2 regions of the Clostridium sp. FP1 genome follow, and region 1 is predicted to be linked to the other one. Evidence: a T-box and tRNA genes for the amino acid it is inferred to sense, from the RefSeq annotation. Region 1 holds a T-box; the other holds one or more tRNA genes.
The links. The T-box of region 1 lies ahead of serS (serine--tRNA ligase). A T-box ahead of a tRNA ligase gene usually reads a tRNA of that ligase, here a tRNA-Ser.
Positions count from the first base shown of each region.

Region 2: it encodes a tRNA-Ser, which carries the amino acid that the T-box ahead of serS (serine--tRNA ligase) is inferred to sense. The anticodon was not compared.

Region 1 covers NZ_JAAMNJ020000001.1:19,001-27,484, forward strand. Annotated here, with positions in the region: gene G9F70_RS00090 (UPF0182 family protein) at 1-2,320, shown strand, start outside; gene G9F70_RS00095 (hybrid sensor histidine kinase/response regulator) at 2,583-4,802, shown strand; gene G9F70_RS00100 (NAD(P)/FAD-dependent oxidoreductase) at 4,894-6,291, shown strand; partial or broken gene G9F70_RS00105 (DUF1667 domain-containing protein) at 6,308-6,556, shown strand; T-box leader at 6,694-6,895, shown strand; gene serS (serine--tRNA ligase) at 6,998-8,281, shown strand.
Region 2 covers NZ_JAAMNJ020000001.1:1,736,541-1,745,024, reverse strand. Annotated here, with positions in the region: partial or broken gene G9F70_RS08485 (NUDIX hydrolase) at 1-277, shown strand, start outside; gene G9F70_RS08480 (hypothetical protein) at 357-581, shown strand; gene G9F70_RS08475 (hypothetical protein) at 1,145-1,456, shown strand; gene G9F70_RS08470 (hypothetical protein) at 1,606-1,947, shown strand; tRNA gene G9F70_RS08465 (tRNA-Ser) at 2,081-2,172, opposite strand; gene G9F70_RS08460 (DedA family protein) at 2,279-2,893, opposite strand; gene G9F70_RS08455 (hypothetical protein) at 2,886-3,269, opposite strand; gene G9F70_RS08450 (hypothetical protein) at 3,563-3,829, opposite strand; gene G9F70_RS08445 (hypothetical protein) at 3,831-4,922, opposite strand; gene G9F70_RS08440 (phosphotransferase) at 5,408-6,322, opposite strand; gene G9F70_RS08435 (1-propanol dehydrogenase PduQ) at 6,619-7,758, shown strand; gene G9F70_RS08430 (sensor histidine kinase) at 8,001-8,484, shown strand, end outside.

The DNA.
Region 1 (8,484 bases):
CTTAGATCCATTATTTAAAAAAGATATTTCTTTTTTTATTTTTAAACTTCCATTAATTGAATCATTATATCAAATGTTCATAATTTTGCTAGGCGTAATTGTAATTATTACGGTAGTAACATATCTTATACTAACTGCAAAGGATCATATATTAAGCATCAATAAAGGAAGTACATTTTCTAGATTTAAAAACTTTAATAACGGAATAACTAAATTTGCAGGAAGACAACTTGCTATCGTATCTTCACTAATATTATTGATGCTATCTTTGGGATATATAATAAAAGCATGGCAATTAGTATATTCGCCAAGAGGAATAGTTTTTGGGGCAAGCTATACAGATGTACATGTAACATTAAGGTTTTATCAAATAATAACAGTAGCATCATTTATCGCAGCCATAATTACGTTTATAAGCCTTATATCACACAAATCAAAACCAATGGTTATATCCATTATTGTGATTGCTTTACTAATATTTGGAGAAAATTTAGCAGCAACTGGAGTTCAGAAATTTGCGGTTCAGTCAAATGAAAAAACTTTAGAAAAACCATATATTCAATATAATATAGATAATACAAGAAAAGCTTTTAACATTGATAACATAAAAGAAGTGCCTTTTGAAATAAAAAATGATTTAACTAAAGAGGATATTAATTCAAATAAAGATACTATTGATAATATAAAAATCAATTCTTTTAAACCAGCGCTAGAGTTTTATAATCAATTTGAATATATGAGATTTTATTATGGTTTTAATGATATAGATATTGATAGATATAATATCAATGGAAAGTACACTCAAGTGTTTATTGCACCAAGAGAAATTAATTTAAACTCACTAAAAGATAATGCGAACACTTGGCAAAATAGACATTTAGTCTATACTCATGGATATGGAGTGGTTATGAGTAAAGTGAATTCCGTAACAAGTGAGGGACAACCGGATTTTGTTATTAATAATATCCCCTTAGAGAATAAAACAGGTTTAAAATTAGATAATCCTAGAATATATTTTGGTGAGAGTACCAATGATTATAGTGTAGTCAATACAAAGATTGGAGAGTTAGATTACCCTAAAGGCGGAGAAAACCAGATGAACAACTATGCGGGGAAGGCTGGTATAGAGATGAATATGGCAAATAGAATTTTGTTTGCTATAAACAAAAAAAGCACTAAGTTTTTATTATCCAACGATATAACCTCTAATAGTAAAATATTAATTAATAGAAATATAGTTGAAAGAGTAAATAAAATTGCTCCATTTTTAACATATGATAGCGATCCATACACTGTAATAAATGAAGGGAGATTATATTGGGTTATAGATGCATATACAACTTCTAATAAATATCCTTTTTCACAGCCAGAGAGCGGCGTGAATTATATTAGGAACTCAATTAAGGTTGTTATTGATGCAGTAGATGGAACCCCTAAATTTTATATAGTTGATAAAAACGATCCTATAGCAAATGCTTATTCAAATATATTTCCAAAACTATTTTCGGATTCAGAGTCAATTCCTAGTGGTATAAAAGAACACTTTAGATATCCAGAAGACATATATAATTTACAATCTAATGTACTCGGAAGATACCACGTAACAGATCCAGGAGTATTTTATAATGGAGATGATGTATGGTCTATAGCAACTAACCAAGTGAAGGTTGAGGGTAAAAAAGATAAAAATGAGGCCTCTTACCTAATAATGAAATTACCAAAGGAAAACAAAGAAGAAATGGTTTTACTTGAATATTTTAACACAAAAGGAAGAGACAACATGGTAGCTTTACTGGGAGCAAGGATGGATGCTGATAATTACGGAAAAATGGTTTTATATAAATTTCCACCAAAGGAAACAGTATATAGCCCAGTACTATTTAAACAAAGGATGAATCAGGACACAATAATATCGAAAGAACTATCACTTTGGAATACACAAGGTTCAGAAGTTCAATTTGGAGAAACCACAATTATACCAATTAAAAATTCACTACTTTATATAGAACCTATGTATCTGAGAGCTAAAGGTGAAAAAAGTATCCCGGAGATGAAAAAAATTGTAGTGTCTTATGGTGGTAAAATAATTTTAGCTAATAACATAGAGTCAGCACTCCAGCAGATATTTGATTATACTGATAAAAATAATGCATCAAAAGTTGAAGTTAACTCAAATGTAGATACAAAAGTATTAGAAAATATAAAAATTGCTAAAGATTTATATAACAAGGCAATAGAATCTCAAAAGAAGGGAAATTGGACTGAATATGGTACATTTATAAAACAATTAGGTGATATATTAGATAAAATAAGTAAGTAAAATATATCTAAATTTATTTAACATAATGTAACTATATTAAAAAATTTATGTGTTTTATAAGTGATTTATATTACATTGTATCAGCATAAAATGATAACTTAGGGCATATATACTTATATGCCCTTATTTTTATGTTATAATTTCATTTAATTTATATAAAAATGTATAGAATAGAACACATAAAGTATAAAACAAAGGAATTTGAAATAAAATGTCGAATATAATTATGTATACGAGAGTATGGGAGTATGAGGGGTATATTATGAAATATATAAACAATGATTTGTATAAAGATGGTAAAAATTCATTATGTATAGGTACAGATGTTTTAAATATAAATAATTTATCTAAGATAATAAAAAAATACATTTATGATGCTCTTATAAACGGAGAAAAAATTATATTTTTTACAGATGATATATTCTATAAAAATATTGGAAAGAATTTTAACAGCGATGAAGAATTTATAAGGCATAATATAAATATAGGTAATTTCAAAATAAAAACATATAATATTACTGCATTTAATTATGACTATAAAGAATTTATAGACATTATAGATATTATTTCTGTTGCTAAACAAAAATTGAAAATAATATGGGATTTTAAAAATGTAATTAAAAGAGCTTATAAATTAGAAACTGTAATTAAATGTGTTGAAAAAATAATAGAGTGTTCAAAAGATAATGTTTCTAATATGGTTTATATTGAAAATAGTGGTTACAGCTTTAATAGGTTATATAGATTTACTGATTTATTTGAAAAATTAATTATTATAGACAGAAATAAAGAAATGGAATTTAGGAGCAAAGATGAAATAGAAAAAGCAATATGGATGCTTCAGTCTAATTCACAGTTAAAATATCAAAATAAAAATTTAGTTTTATTTAATGATGTTTTTTCTAATATACCTAAAAGTACGGATGAAAATGAATTCAAAAAAATTATAATGAGTAAAATTAAGGGCGTATGTGATGTAGATTTTTGTATTTTAAGCAGTTCGCTTAAAGAACAAGAAAATATAATAGCTATGGATAGCTATTATGGAATAAGTAAGAAGCATAAGTACTACTTAATTAATGACCCAGAAATAATTAAGTATATTAATAAATCCAATGAAATTATATCCAGGGATAATGTAGATATATTATTGAATTTAAGTGAAGTAGTGGATTTAAAATTAGCAGATAAATTTAAATTAATGGGCATAGTAAGCTATATGGCTATTGCTGTAGAATATTATGATATCGCTAAAGGAGTAATATGGATAGGCAGATATGAAAATAATAAAGAGCTTTCTAAAAATAATATAGAACACTTAAAATCAATATGTAAAACAGCCTTTTATTTAATTCAAGAGCAAAAAAGATTTTGTGATATGCAAAATAGACTAATACAAAACGAAAAACTAAAAGCTATGGGTGAAATGGCTGCAGGAATAACTCATGACATTAATAATATACTTACGCCAATTTTAGGATCTGTTCAACTTTTAAAGGATACAGCTCAGGAAAAAGAAAATTTAAAATTACTTAGTGTTATCGAAATTTGTGCTTATGATGGAATGAATATAACTAATAAAGTTAAAAAATTAACAAAGAAATATAATGATGATGATTTTCAGACATTTAGTATAGATGGTGCAATAACAGATGCAATAGATTTAACTAAAAGTAAGTGGCTAACTGAAAGTGTTTTTAAAGGCATAAAAGTAGACATAATCAAATCATTAAAATCTAATGAAATAGTAAAAGGAAATATAACAGAAATAAGAGAGGTATTTATAAACATAATAACAAATGCCGTAGATGCTATGCCAAAAGGTGGCACAATTGAGGTTATTACAAAAAACAAAGACAATAGAGTTATTATAGAAATAAGAGATAATGGAATGGGAATGAATATAGATATTCAAAAGCGGATATTTGAGCCATTCTTCACAACCAAAGGTAATAATGGTTCAGGGCTTGGATTAAGTATTTCTTATAATATAATACTTTCACATAGTGGAAGTATGAAAATTGAAAGCGAAGAAAATGTAGGAACCTCTTTTATTGTTAAACTACCTATATGTGAAAACATGGTTAAAAATTATGATGAAATATCAAGGAATGTAATAGAGTTTGAGGGGAATGTTCTAATTATTGATGATCAAGAGCAAATAAGAAATGTTGTTGCTAGTATGATAAAATCAATTGCAAAATGTAAAATAAAGACCTGTGGATGTGAAGATTTAGATTCAGAGTTAAATAGAAGAAAATATGATATAATAGTTTGTGATTTTACTATGCCAATTATTAATGGATTACAAGTGGCGCAAAAAATTAAAGAGATAAATAAGCATATATATTTTTGTCTTATGACAGGTTGGGTAGGTTCTTTCGAGGGTCAAGAAATGAATAATGTTGATTTTGTTTTAAACAAGCCTATAAATAAAGATAGTTTGAAGCAAATGTTTTTTGATTATAAAACCAGCTTTTAATTTTTTTGCACAAATCGTGCCTCTTTTTTTAAAAAAGGATATAATAATAAGGTAAAGTAAAAAAACTTTTGTTTTATTGTGGAGGGTTACCATGGATTATGATGTACTTATTCTGGGTGGAGGTATTATAGGTTGCGCTGTGGCTTATGAAATCTCAAAATATAATCTTAATATAGCTGTAATTGAGAAAGATTATGATATAGCTGATGATGTAGCATTAATAAATACTGCTATGATATATGATGGCGTTGAAAGTGAAGATACTTTAACTGCTAGGCTTGAACGTATGGGAAATAAAATGATGGATACTATAACTGCTAAATTTAATGTTCCTTTTAAAAGATGTGGCTCCTTAATAATTGCTCAAACCGATGAAGAGGCTGCCATGATTGAAAAAACATATAATAGAGCAATAGATAGGGGCAACAAAGATGTATTAATTTTAGAATCTAAATATATATATGAAATGGAACCGAATTTAAAAGTTCATATAAAAAAAGGACTATATTCTAAAAATACAGGTGTAATTTGCCCATTTGACTTAGCTCTAGCTTATGGCGAAGTAGCTTTTGATAATGGTGTAAAATTTAGGTTAGAAGAAGAAGTAATAGACATTCAACCTATATCAAAAGGGTTCAGAGTTATTACTAATAAAAACAAATTTACTTGTAAAATGGTAATAAATACAACTCCTTCAGAAAATTATAGTATAGTAAATGAAAAAAAACTTGAAGTAAATAATAATGAAGGAATATTAAAATATATACTCTTAGATAACAATGAAAAACAAAAATTTTCTCATGCACTGTTTATGTTTAATGCTAAGGGCGAGCGCATTTACACACTTCCAACTATTGAGGGAGATACTGTTGCCGCTGTTAGTACAAAAGAGAATGTTAGTTATAATGAAGTAGTAGATAGAATATCTAAAATAACAAATGGTGTAGATAATATGGATGTTAAAATGTTTTTGGATTGGCCTTTCTTTGATGAACCTATGGTAATCGATGATAGTGGTATTGATGATGGACTTATTCAAATTAAGGGAAAACATTATGGACAGATAACAATGACTCCTGCTATAGCAAATATTGTATGTGAGAGTGTAGTTAGTAAGATGCAATGTAATCTTAAAAAAGATTTTAATGATAAGAGAAGAGAGTCTTATAAATTTAGAGAAATGTCTGATGAAGAAAGAAAAAGTATTATTAGTGTAGATGAAAAATATGGAAAAATAATATGTGCATGTGAAAAAGTAACTGAAGGGGAAATAGTGGACGCTATACGGAGACCTTTAGGTGCAAGAACAGTAGAGGGAGTTAAAAGGAGAACTGGTGCTGCCTTCGGAAATTGTCAAGGGGCGCATTGTTTAAATAAAATTGTTTCTATTTTAGCAAGAGAAACAAATAAGAAAATGACGGAAATAGTTAAGGACTCAAAAAATTCTAGTATTGTACTATATAGAATAAAAGAATTTGATAGTATGTAGGAGATGAGTTTATTTGATAGAACAACCTGATTGTAATTTAAATGAAGATGAAGCAATTTTAACAACTTTAGTTAGGGTAAAAGGTTCTAATTTGTGCAATGTGGTTTCAGTAAAAACTAGTAAGCCCATTGATAGGAAGTTATGGATTGAATGCTCAAAAGCATTAAGTAGAATACATGTAGGCCCACCTTTAAGAATAGGGGATGTAGTATGTAAGAATATACTTAATACTGGAGTTGATATTATCTGTACAAAGAATATTTAAGTAAATAACATTTAAGAGAATAATTAGTAAAGTGGCTTTAGTAATGGCTAAACTAAATATATATATATTGACTTTGTAAAAAGTGTGATGTAAAATTATTCTTAAAATAATAGCATAAAATTAAAACATAATAATGCATAAAACCTATGATGAGAATAGTAACAAAATATAAAGGTTAAGAGAGTCAGTGTTTGGTGTAAACTGATACCTTTTATTTTGTGAATCCACCTTCGAGGGACTGTGAAAAGCAGTACGGTATAACCGTTATATTTGTTAAAGAGGATTAAATATTTATATTTAATCAAGTAGGGTGGCAACGCGGAGTCTTTCGTCCCTTTTTCATGGGGATGAAGACTCTTTTTTTATATTCAAAAATAACTAAAGTATGACAATTAACACTTGTGAATAAAAAATTAATAATATATTTAAGGAGGAATATTTATGTTAGATTTAAAAAGAATAAGAAATAATCCAGAAGAGATAAAAGCATTAATGGCAGATAGAGGTGAAAATTTTGATATATCAATAATTGATGAGGTTGTAGCTCTTGATAAAAGAAGAAGAGATGTGTTAATGGAGGTTGAAGAATTAAAAAATAGAAGAAACACTCAATCTGCACTTATACCAAAGCTTAAAAAAAGCGGAGAAAATGTAGATGAAATTATGGGGCAAATGAAAAAACTTTCAGATGAAATTAAAAATTTCGATGTTGAATTGTCTGGTGTGGATGAAAAAATTAAAAATATTATGCTAAGGATACCTAATATACCGAGTGTAAATGTGCCACAAGGTGATACAGAGGAAGATAATGTTGAAGTAAGAAGATGGGGACAGCCCAAAAACTTCAATTTTGAAACTAAAGCTCATTGGGATTTAGGAATAGACAATGATATTTTAGATTTTGAAAGAGGTGGAAAGATTACAGGTTCAAGATTTACAGTATATAAAGGACAGGGTGCAAGACTTGAAAGAGCACTAATAAGTTATTTTTTAGATTGTCATGTAGATATAAATGGATATACAGAAATATTGCCTCCCTATATGGTTAATAGACAAAGTATGGTAGGAACGGGTCAATTACCTAAATTCGAAGAAGATGCCTTTAAAGTGGCTAATACAGACTATTTTTTAATACCTACAGCTGAAGTACCCGTTACAAATATTTATAGAGATGAAATATTAAATGGTGAGGATTTGCCTATAAGACATGTTGCTTATAGTGCGTGTTTTAGATCAGAAGCAGGATCTGCAGGAAGAGATACTAGAGGACTTATAAGGCAACACCAATTTAATAAGGTAGAACTACTTAAATTTACAAAACCTGAGGATTCCTATGCAGAACTTGAAAAATTACTTGTAGATGCAGAGTCGGTATTACAAGGACTTGGGCTACCTTATAGGATAGTTAAGATATGTAAGGGCGATTTAGGATTTACAGCATCATTTAAATATGATATTGAAGTTTGGATGCCAAGTTATAAGAAGTATGTTGAAATATCAAGCTGTAGTAATTTTGAGGACTACCAAGCAAGGCGTGCAAATATAAGGTATAAAGATGATAAAAAAGATAAACCTAAGTATATTCATACACTAAATGGATCAGGAGTAGCAGTAGGAAGGGCATTAGCCGCAGTACTTGAAAATTATCAAAATGTAGATGGATCAGTAACTATTCCAGAGGCATTAGTGAAATATATGGGTGGTAAAAATATAATTTCAAAATAAATGGTTAATTTAATATATACTATAATAAGTATAAAGAAATAACTTGAATATTTATAACTTAGGTACCTTTAAAAAAATGTATATTATATTTTTCTAAAGGTACCTAAGTTGTTTACTTATCATAAATTTTAAAATTTTATATAGGATATTGTAAGAAAAACAGAAATTATGTTGACAGATTATATTTATGCTGATATAATAAA
Region 2 (8,484 bases), 1.7 Mb from region 1:
AAGAAACGGGAATTGCATATGAAGTTGACAGATTAGCGTTTATTCATGAGAATTTTTTTGATGGCTTGAAGAGCCATGAAATTGCATTTTATTTTCTAATGAAATCAAGAGGTACAAAAGAGTTGGATAGCAACAGCTATTCACAAGGTGTACGTGAATATATGCATTGGTTGCCAATCGATAAGTTAAAAGATTATGTTGCATATCCAAGCTTTTTTTTGCAGATAAGCTACTTAATTCGAGGGATAATGTTGAGCATATTGTCACTTGCGAATAATGGTAAGTCAAAAAGTGTAAAACTTGATAGGCGTAGGGCATATCAGCGATATCTGAAGACATTTCTCAGTTAAAGAGTTATGTCAAACTTATTTTATGGCGAAGTAAAGATTATTTATATTTTATTGGAAATAGATAATGAACGCAATCTTGAACAATTAACAAATACCCTACTACATGATGGTTGGATATTGATGTCATCGCAAAAAAATCCATGTATGCACATGGCATTTAATAAAGGATATACAAAAGAAGGCTTTAAAGAGATATTTTATCACAAAGTCTGGAAAACTACTAATAACTAATCACTATAGTGGGATTAATAAATAATGCAGGGAAATATCCTGCCTTTTTTTCATTCTTTATAAAATTGTTGTATTACAAACATATTTCATTGTAGCATTCAAAAATATCAAAAAAAAGTAAGATTTCTCCTTATCCAATTAATCCCAAAACAATTTCCACGTTCTTTTTTTTCAATATATGGAATATATTTAATGAGATGTTTGCTATTTTTTTAAAAATGTTAAACAACTTAAAGAGTGGAATAGAATTGAGTAAAGCATTCACGATAATGTTTATGTGCATAATTAGTATTCTAGGATACGCAATTATAATCTATTTAGTTTACTTGCTAATTAAGGCATTAACAATATACATAAAGAAAAATTCGTAATCCTCTTTGTAACTCTGCTTTTGTTTTGTTTACCCTACGCTATACTACATCGTCAATACCCTGTTTTATCAATATTTTCATCAACATAATCTCTATGTTCCCTGTAATACTTTATGTAAATATATGGCACAATCGTAAGTACAATATGTTCCGTACTTGTAATGTATGACGGAATAAAAAGGAGGGTCTGTCTTGAAATTAAAACACTGTCATAAGTATATTTTATATATGGTTTTTATTAGTTGCATTGCTTTACTATCTATTAATTTCATTAATAATGATAGTAATAGAATTGAAGATAAGACTAGCAGAATAATAATTAAATCAACTGAAAAGGAATATGTTCCAGATAGTAAAGAGCATACTGAAAATGGAGGAATTAGAGTATCGACACCAGTAACAAATGGCAAATCTAGAGTACAACCACTACCTATACCTAATGCTAACTCACCAATAATAGTTAGCCCGTTATCATTGTCAAAAATCGTTAATAGCATTGTATAATCTTTTCTTATGATATTCTTAAAGATTGGAATAATTGTGTCTTTATAGTTATTCCAATCTTGTAAAATATTGTGTCACAATAGTAATCTTTCATTAAATATCTCTAAAATATTTAATGATACGGGAAAGATAGGAGTGTTTAAGTAAGCATGAACAAAATAAAGGATATTTTAATTGGCATAGGTGTAAGTACGTTCGTACTAATAATATGGGTATATAAAATGGTAGTTACAAGTGATATACCTATTGAAATGTCTTATAATGATAGTGTCATAATAACGTGTATGTTAGTTTCACTTCTAATAATATATAGTTTTTACACAAGAAAAACTATATATACACTAACGAATACGATATTGTTGTTAATACCACTGTTTCTATGGTTTATGTCTATGCAGCAGGCATTAATATACCACTATCACAAATATGATACTTCGGTTTCATTTTTACAACTTATTTATAGGAAAGTGAAAATAAAGGTTAAGACCTAATGTTCTTAATAACCATAGAAAAGGCAAAAAGTACGCATAACTTCTCTTTTTCCTTCGAAAAATCATACGTACTATCTTGAATGTATTTGTATATAGAAAATATGAAAAAGACTTATAAACCCTTTAAAATCCTTGGCGGAGAGAGAGAGATTTGAACTCTCGGAACGGAATAACCCCTTCGCCTGTTTTCGAGGCAGGTACCTTCGACCACTCGGACATCTCTCCATATAATAAGTTACCTTTTACAGTATAACATATTTAAATTTTATTTAAAGTATATTTTTAAAATTATAGCTAAGGATATCCATTTTGAAAACAAGAACCATAATGACTAGCGTTTACTCTTCTTGTTTCTAATTGCTTTAATAAAAAAGTATAGAGCAATAATTAAAATTGCTATGTAAGTTATGAATTGTCCAAATCCTGTTACTATAGGAACTATAGTTTCAAATGAATCCCCAAACCAATATCCTAGTCCCAAGTATATACAAGTCCAAAACAATTCACCTAAAGCGACAAACAAACTAAATGTCGAAAATTTATATCGTGAAAGACCTGCTGCAGCATTTATAAAAGGTCCCATAGCCGATATTATAAATCTGCTAAAAAAAACTGAACTTCTTCCATGTTTATTTAAATAATTTTTAGCTTTCAATATTTTAGGTTTAACGTAAGTTTTTACTTTATAATGCCTGTTTAAAGCTTTATGTCCGATAAATCTCCACATAATATAAGCAATATTATCCCCAACCCATGAAAAAAACCAAATTTCTAGTAAAAGACTCACCACATTAAATTCACCAGCATAAGCAAAAGCTCCAGATGCCATTACAAGTAAAGATGCTCCTGTCGGAATCCCTATACACTGAAGTACAATGATACTACTTAAAAACCAAATATTATAGTTTCGAAAACATTCTATTAGTAAATTACTAAATTCACTCATGTTTTCTACCTTCTATCTCTCTATTACCTTGTATATTTTTATCACTTTCTATTATTTTCTTTAAATTGTCCTTCATATCTTTTAAAGTCTTATTGTGTTTTTTGCCTAGGTCTTTGATATATAAATTTTCATCACCCTTCTGCGGAACAATCTCAAGAGTTTTAAAGATTTCTTCTTCACTTATATTATATTTTCTAGACATTTTTTTTACTGTTATCCATTTATGAGTACTCATATCTCCAATTTGTCTACTCGCTTTGGTAGGTAAGTCAATATTTTTAACTTCAAAATATAGTACCGTAAAACGTCTTATTATTATAAATGTAGTTATAATAATTAAAACTGATAATATAGCCGTTTTTACATTTTTTCTCATTAAATCCCCTCACTCTAATAATAGTGTATTATACATATTATAATAGAATATACCACTAGATTCAATAAGTGATAATGAAGTCATCAAACCCTAGCAAACAGACTCATATCAATTATAATTATGATATAGATTTTTAATATTAATAAAAATAAAGAGATGTATAAAAAACTAGATGTTATTCTAAATAAACTAACAATAATTCAAAAACAAAAGGTGTAATTTATACCATAATTAGGTACAAAATACACCCTTTATTAAAATAAATATTAATATTCAAATCCTAATCCAAATTATTAGTCTTTAATGTATTTATTAATTGTAGCTGCGCCTTCTTCGTTTGCATGATAGTAAACTCTTAAGACATCTGCCTTATCCATATTAAATCTTGTTTCTTCAAGAAGGCCATTAGCTTCAGCTGTCATTAAAGCTGAGATTACATCTTCTCTTTTAAACGCTTTGAAATTAGCATATTCGCCTTTTAGAGCTTCAATAACGTCTTCAGCGCAGGCTTCTTTAACTTTTGTGAAATGTTTTAAAATAGCATAGTTAAGAGCTTTCATACTAATTTACCTCCTTTTTTCTAAACAAGTCCATTGGATTCATAGATATTACTAAGATACCAAACATCATTAATACAGCAGCCATCCAAGCGATAGGCGGTAATGACCAACCTTTCATACCGCTAAATACGCCAAGTATAATCCAACAACAGAACGGTCCCCAGAATGAGTATGTACCATTACACGCCATACCGAGAGCGGCACCACACATGCTGTTACCCCTATACCAACTCATATACGAAACGAATGCACAAAGACCACTTACAGCAAACCAAATCATAGCAGGACCACTTGTAAACGCCTGAACAACAAGGCCATTTGAAATCTTAACGCCACCTGCCATTATACCGAAAATAGGAATTAAAATAATTAAGTTTGAAAGACCTGATATTGTCTGACGGATAGTAATACCAATCTCAGAGTCAATCATAGATGTACCGTAACCAGCTACGCAACCCTCAAAGCCCCAACCAAGAGCAGCGATGAAAGCAATACAAACACCCAGGAACCTACCTTTTGGTGCATCTCCACCAATACTTGTGCTACCAATCATAAAACTAGCAAGAACACAAATACCAATGCCTACCATCATACGCTTGTTTAATTTTTGTTTGAATAATATTTTACCTAAAATAGCACCAATAGCTGGACAAAGGGCAGTAATAGGAATAACTATTGAACCAGCCATCTGAAGACCAACAACATAAGCTGTGCTGGAAATAGGACCTCCTATAAGAGCCGCTAAAATCATCACTCGACCTGGAGTAGTATTAATACATCTAAAGAAATCTCCAAGTTTACCTTTAACCCCTGCATAAAGTAATGCCCAAACAGCACTACAAGTATCATTTACCGCACTACCAAGTGCACCTAGTAAATATGTAATAGCAAAAGCTGATAAACCGGCCGTGTTAGTACCATACCAATCACCCCAAACCCCCTTAGACATACCTAATGTCAAAAATGCTGAATAAAATCCATACATAAGACCTGAGAATAAAGCGATTGATATACCCTTTTTGTAAAATTGTGATGATAACTTCTTTTTAGCAGCAATTGCCGAGGCACTAACTGTTCCTGTCACTTCGCTCATAAACAAAACCCCCTTCTTTTAAATATTTTTAGTATATTATCATTAAATTGTAATTTATAATTTATAATGACCTTTTTTTCTTAACACAGTCATTAGAAATTTCTTGCAGAGTTTTATGCAACTTTAATCTCCTTAAAATTTAACCTTACTTAGGGGAAAATTGGAAACCGTTTTCCCTAACAACGAATGCCGGCTCCAGCTTACATACCCCCTACTAATATAACTTAATAAGAGATTTTTTCATGGCATAAAGTGCAATTTTTTACTGCATTATATCCGCCAATTTTTTGAAGTTTTTGTACTATCGTTACTTTATTGCACTAATAGTTTAAATCAAGACACCATAAGAGAAATTTATGGTTTATTTACCATAAAAACACCCCATAAATTGAATGGACACAACTCTTTTTTAGTTGTGTCCATTCAATTTATGGGGTGCACTTCAAACATCAAAACACACTTTCTCTACCAACCGTTATGACTTCCTAGTTCTTTACCATATCGGCAATGGAGCAATCTCCTGAAACCGTGATTGCTTTGACATTCTTCTGAAAGCGTTCATATCTGGCACAGCAGTAGTCGAGAAAATCATCGCCACTGTAGTGTCTAATCATGGCCCATACCATCCAAAGCAAATCCTGCGCTACCATGTAGCATTTTATTTTTAATATTTCTCCTGGCGTCAGAAATTGGCCATAGTAGTCCAAAAGAAAATATTGTATTGCCTCTTCGGTAAGTCTAGATTCAAGGATATAAGCAGCCACATCCCAGCTTGGATCGTTCATTCCAGAATATTCCCAATCTACAAGGTAAGTTCTGCCATTGTCATCCACAACAAAGTTTTCAGGCACTGTGTCATTATGACAAGGTACAGAAATTGTATTTTTAATATTTTTTTGCATAAAATCAACCAATTCTTTTTTAAGTGTAGAGTAGTCAAAGAAAAAACCGCCATTAAGGTCTTGAATAATCTGTTCATATTTATTAAGCTCCGTTTGCCAATCAAAGGAATTAGGAAAATGCTTTGGGCTAGAGTGGGTTCTTTTCAGCAGACCAGAAACAGCTCTCAAGTTCGCGATGCAGCATGGATCAATAAGGGCAATGTTTTTGCTGTTTTTAATGCATACGCTGATTTTAATACCGCTTACATCATCAAAATAAACACACTCACAATTCAGACCAAACTCCGAGGCCATGCGATTGTTGATCTTTTCAATTTTTCGGTCGATCATCTTATTGGTCATGCCACCCGGTTGCCGTACAACATATTCAGTTCCCTTGATATTCATAAAGTAGTTGTAATTGGTAAGTCCGCCTGCAAAACGGGATTTATCGAATATAATGCTATCGTCATTAAAGACGAGACGCAGTTTTTTTTGTACTAATTGTTCCATTTCCATTAATAATCCCACCACACATATATTAATTTATTATTTTATAAATGTTGAATATATTATTATTATAGCACATTTCTATATCAAAAAAGGAAAAACGGAAAAATCATAGTTTTAAAGTAGCTATTGTTCAATAAAAGCAATATTGTACAATGTGGGATTTTAACTAGATACAATAGTGCTAAAACTATATATTGAATCTGCAATAAACTAATTGTTTTGTATGATATCATATATTATCAGTCATTTTAGTTACTGGAAATAATTCTTACTGTAGCAGCAAAGAATAGGAGGTAAAAATCATGGAAGACACGTTTAAATTGAAATCCAAGGTTTATTTTAATAAGCAATCCATACAAGTTTTAGAACAAATTACTGGATCCCGAGCATTTATTGTCTCGGACTCCATAATGGAAAAGCTGGGATATCTTCAAAATGTGGTAGATTACCTAAGCAAGGCAGGAATAAGCTCCGTTGTTTTTTCAGGGGTGCGCCCTGATCCGGATGTCAATGTAATTGCTGAGGGGCTTAAGCTATACGAAGAAAGCGATGCAGATGTCCTAGTTGCAATGGGCGGAGGCTCTGCCATCGATACTGCCAAGGGAATTCTGTATTTTTCCTGGAAGCTTAAAAGCGCAGCTGGTCGTGAAATGAAAAAACCGCTGTTTATTGCAATTCCCTCCACAAGTGGAACGGGCTCAGAAGTAACGGACTTTGCCGTTATTACTTCCGGTAAGGAAAAGGTATGCATCGTAGATGAGTTTATCGCACCAGACATTGCCATACTTGACTCTACCTGTATTCAGCATGTTCCACAGCGTGTGGTTGTGGATACTGGCATAGATGTTCTGGTTCATGCCATCGAAGCCTATGTTTCCACAAACGCAACGGACTTTACAGACGCTCTTGCGGAAAAAGCAGTAAAACTGATTTTCGAGAACATTGAGAAGCTTTACAAGGACGTAAAGGATTCCGATGCAAGAGATCGTGTTCAAAACGCTTCCTGCATGGCAGGAATGGCATTTACAAATTCGAATCTTGGCATAAATCACAGTTTGGCCCACGCAATTGGGGCGACTTTTCACATTGCTCACGGTCGCTCCAATGCGCTCGTGCTTAATGCGGTGATGGAATATAATGCCGATTTAAGGGGAAGTGCCAACGGTTATGCTACGGAAAAGTACGCAAAACTAGCAATGGTTCTGCAGCTTCCGGCCCGAACGCACCGTGAAGGAGCTGTGAATTTCATTCAGGCTGTAGGTAGCCTAAAAAAAGCTCTGGGGGTCGAAGATAATATTCGTGCGCTTGGAGTTGATCAAAGCGAGTTTGAAAAATCGCTTTCGCATATGGCCGAAACAGCCATGCTAGATCGTTGTACACCAACTAATCCAAGACAGCCTTCTAAGGAAGAACTTATTAGTATCTATCAAAAATGCTATTAATAAGTTTCCAAAATCATAAAGAATGAGATAGAATAAAAAAAGGCTAAAACCTGAGTTTTAGCCTCTTTTTTTGACGAAATTCGTCGAAAAAACATACTGCTGATTGTTTACTTTTATACTATTGTACATTATAATAATTAATAAGCCATAATCAGATTCGAAAGAGACTTTTAAGCCCATAGAACTTCAACATTTTTTTCTTTTGAATATAAATTACATGGCAGAAAAGGAGTGCTATAAGCATGAATAAAACTAATAATCTGCTGAAAAAATTAATAGCCTCCAATATTTTATATACCCGCTACATGAGTATTTTATCTCTCTCAGATCTCTCCCTATTTTTGGTAGATACAAATGGAGATATTTTGTTTGAGTTTATTCCATCTCCGGATTTTTGTACCTATATATGCCAGGAAAATAAAGCTGGGGTATGCCCAGACTACAGATGCCGATTAAAGCCCAGCGGTGAGGATAGATTTGTCTGCCGATATGGGCTTGAAAACATCCTTTTTCCCATAAAGGTGCAGGATAAAATTTTGGGTTATATAGGCGGTGTACAAACATATTTGGAGGGTAATGAATATCAAAAACTCATGATTGATGTCCAGTCCCTCCAAAGGGATAAAACTCCTGAATTGGAGTTTATAGCCAAATCCATTCTCTCGCTGAAAACCGTGGAATCAAATAAAATTAAAGTACATGAGCAATTGTGCGGCCACATTGCCA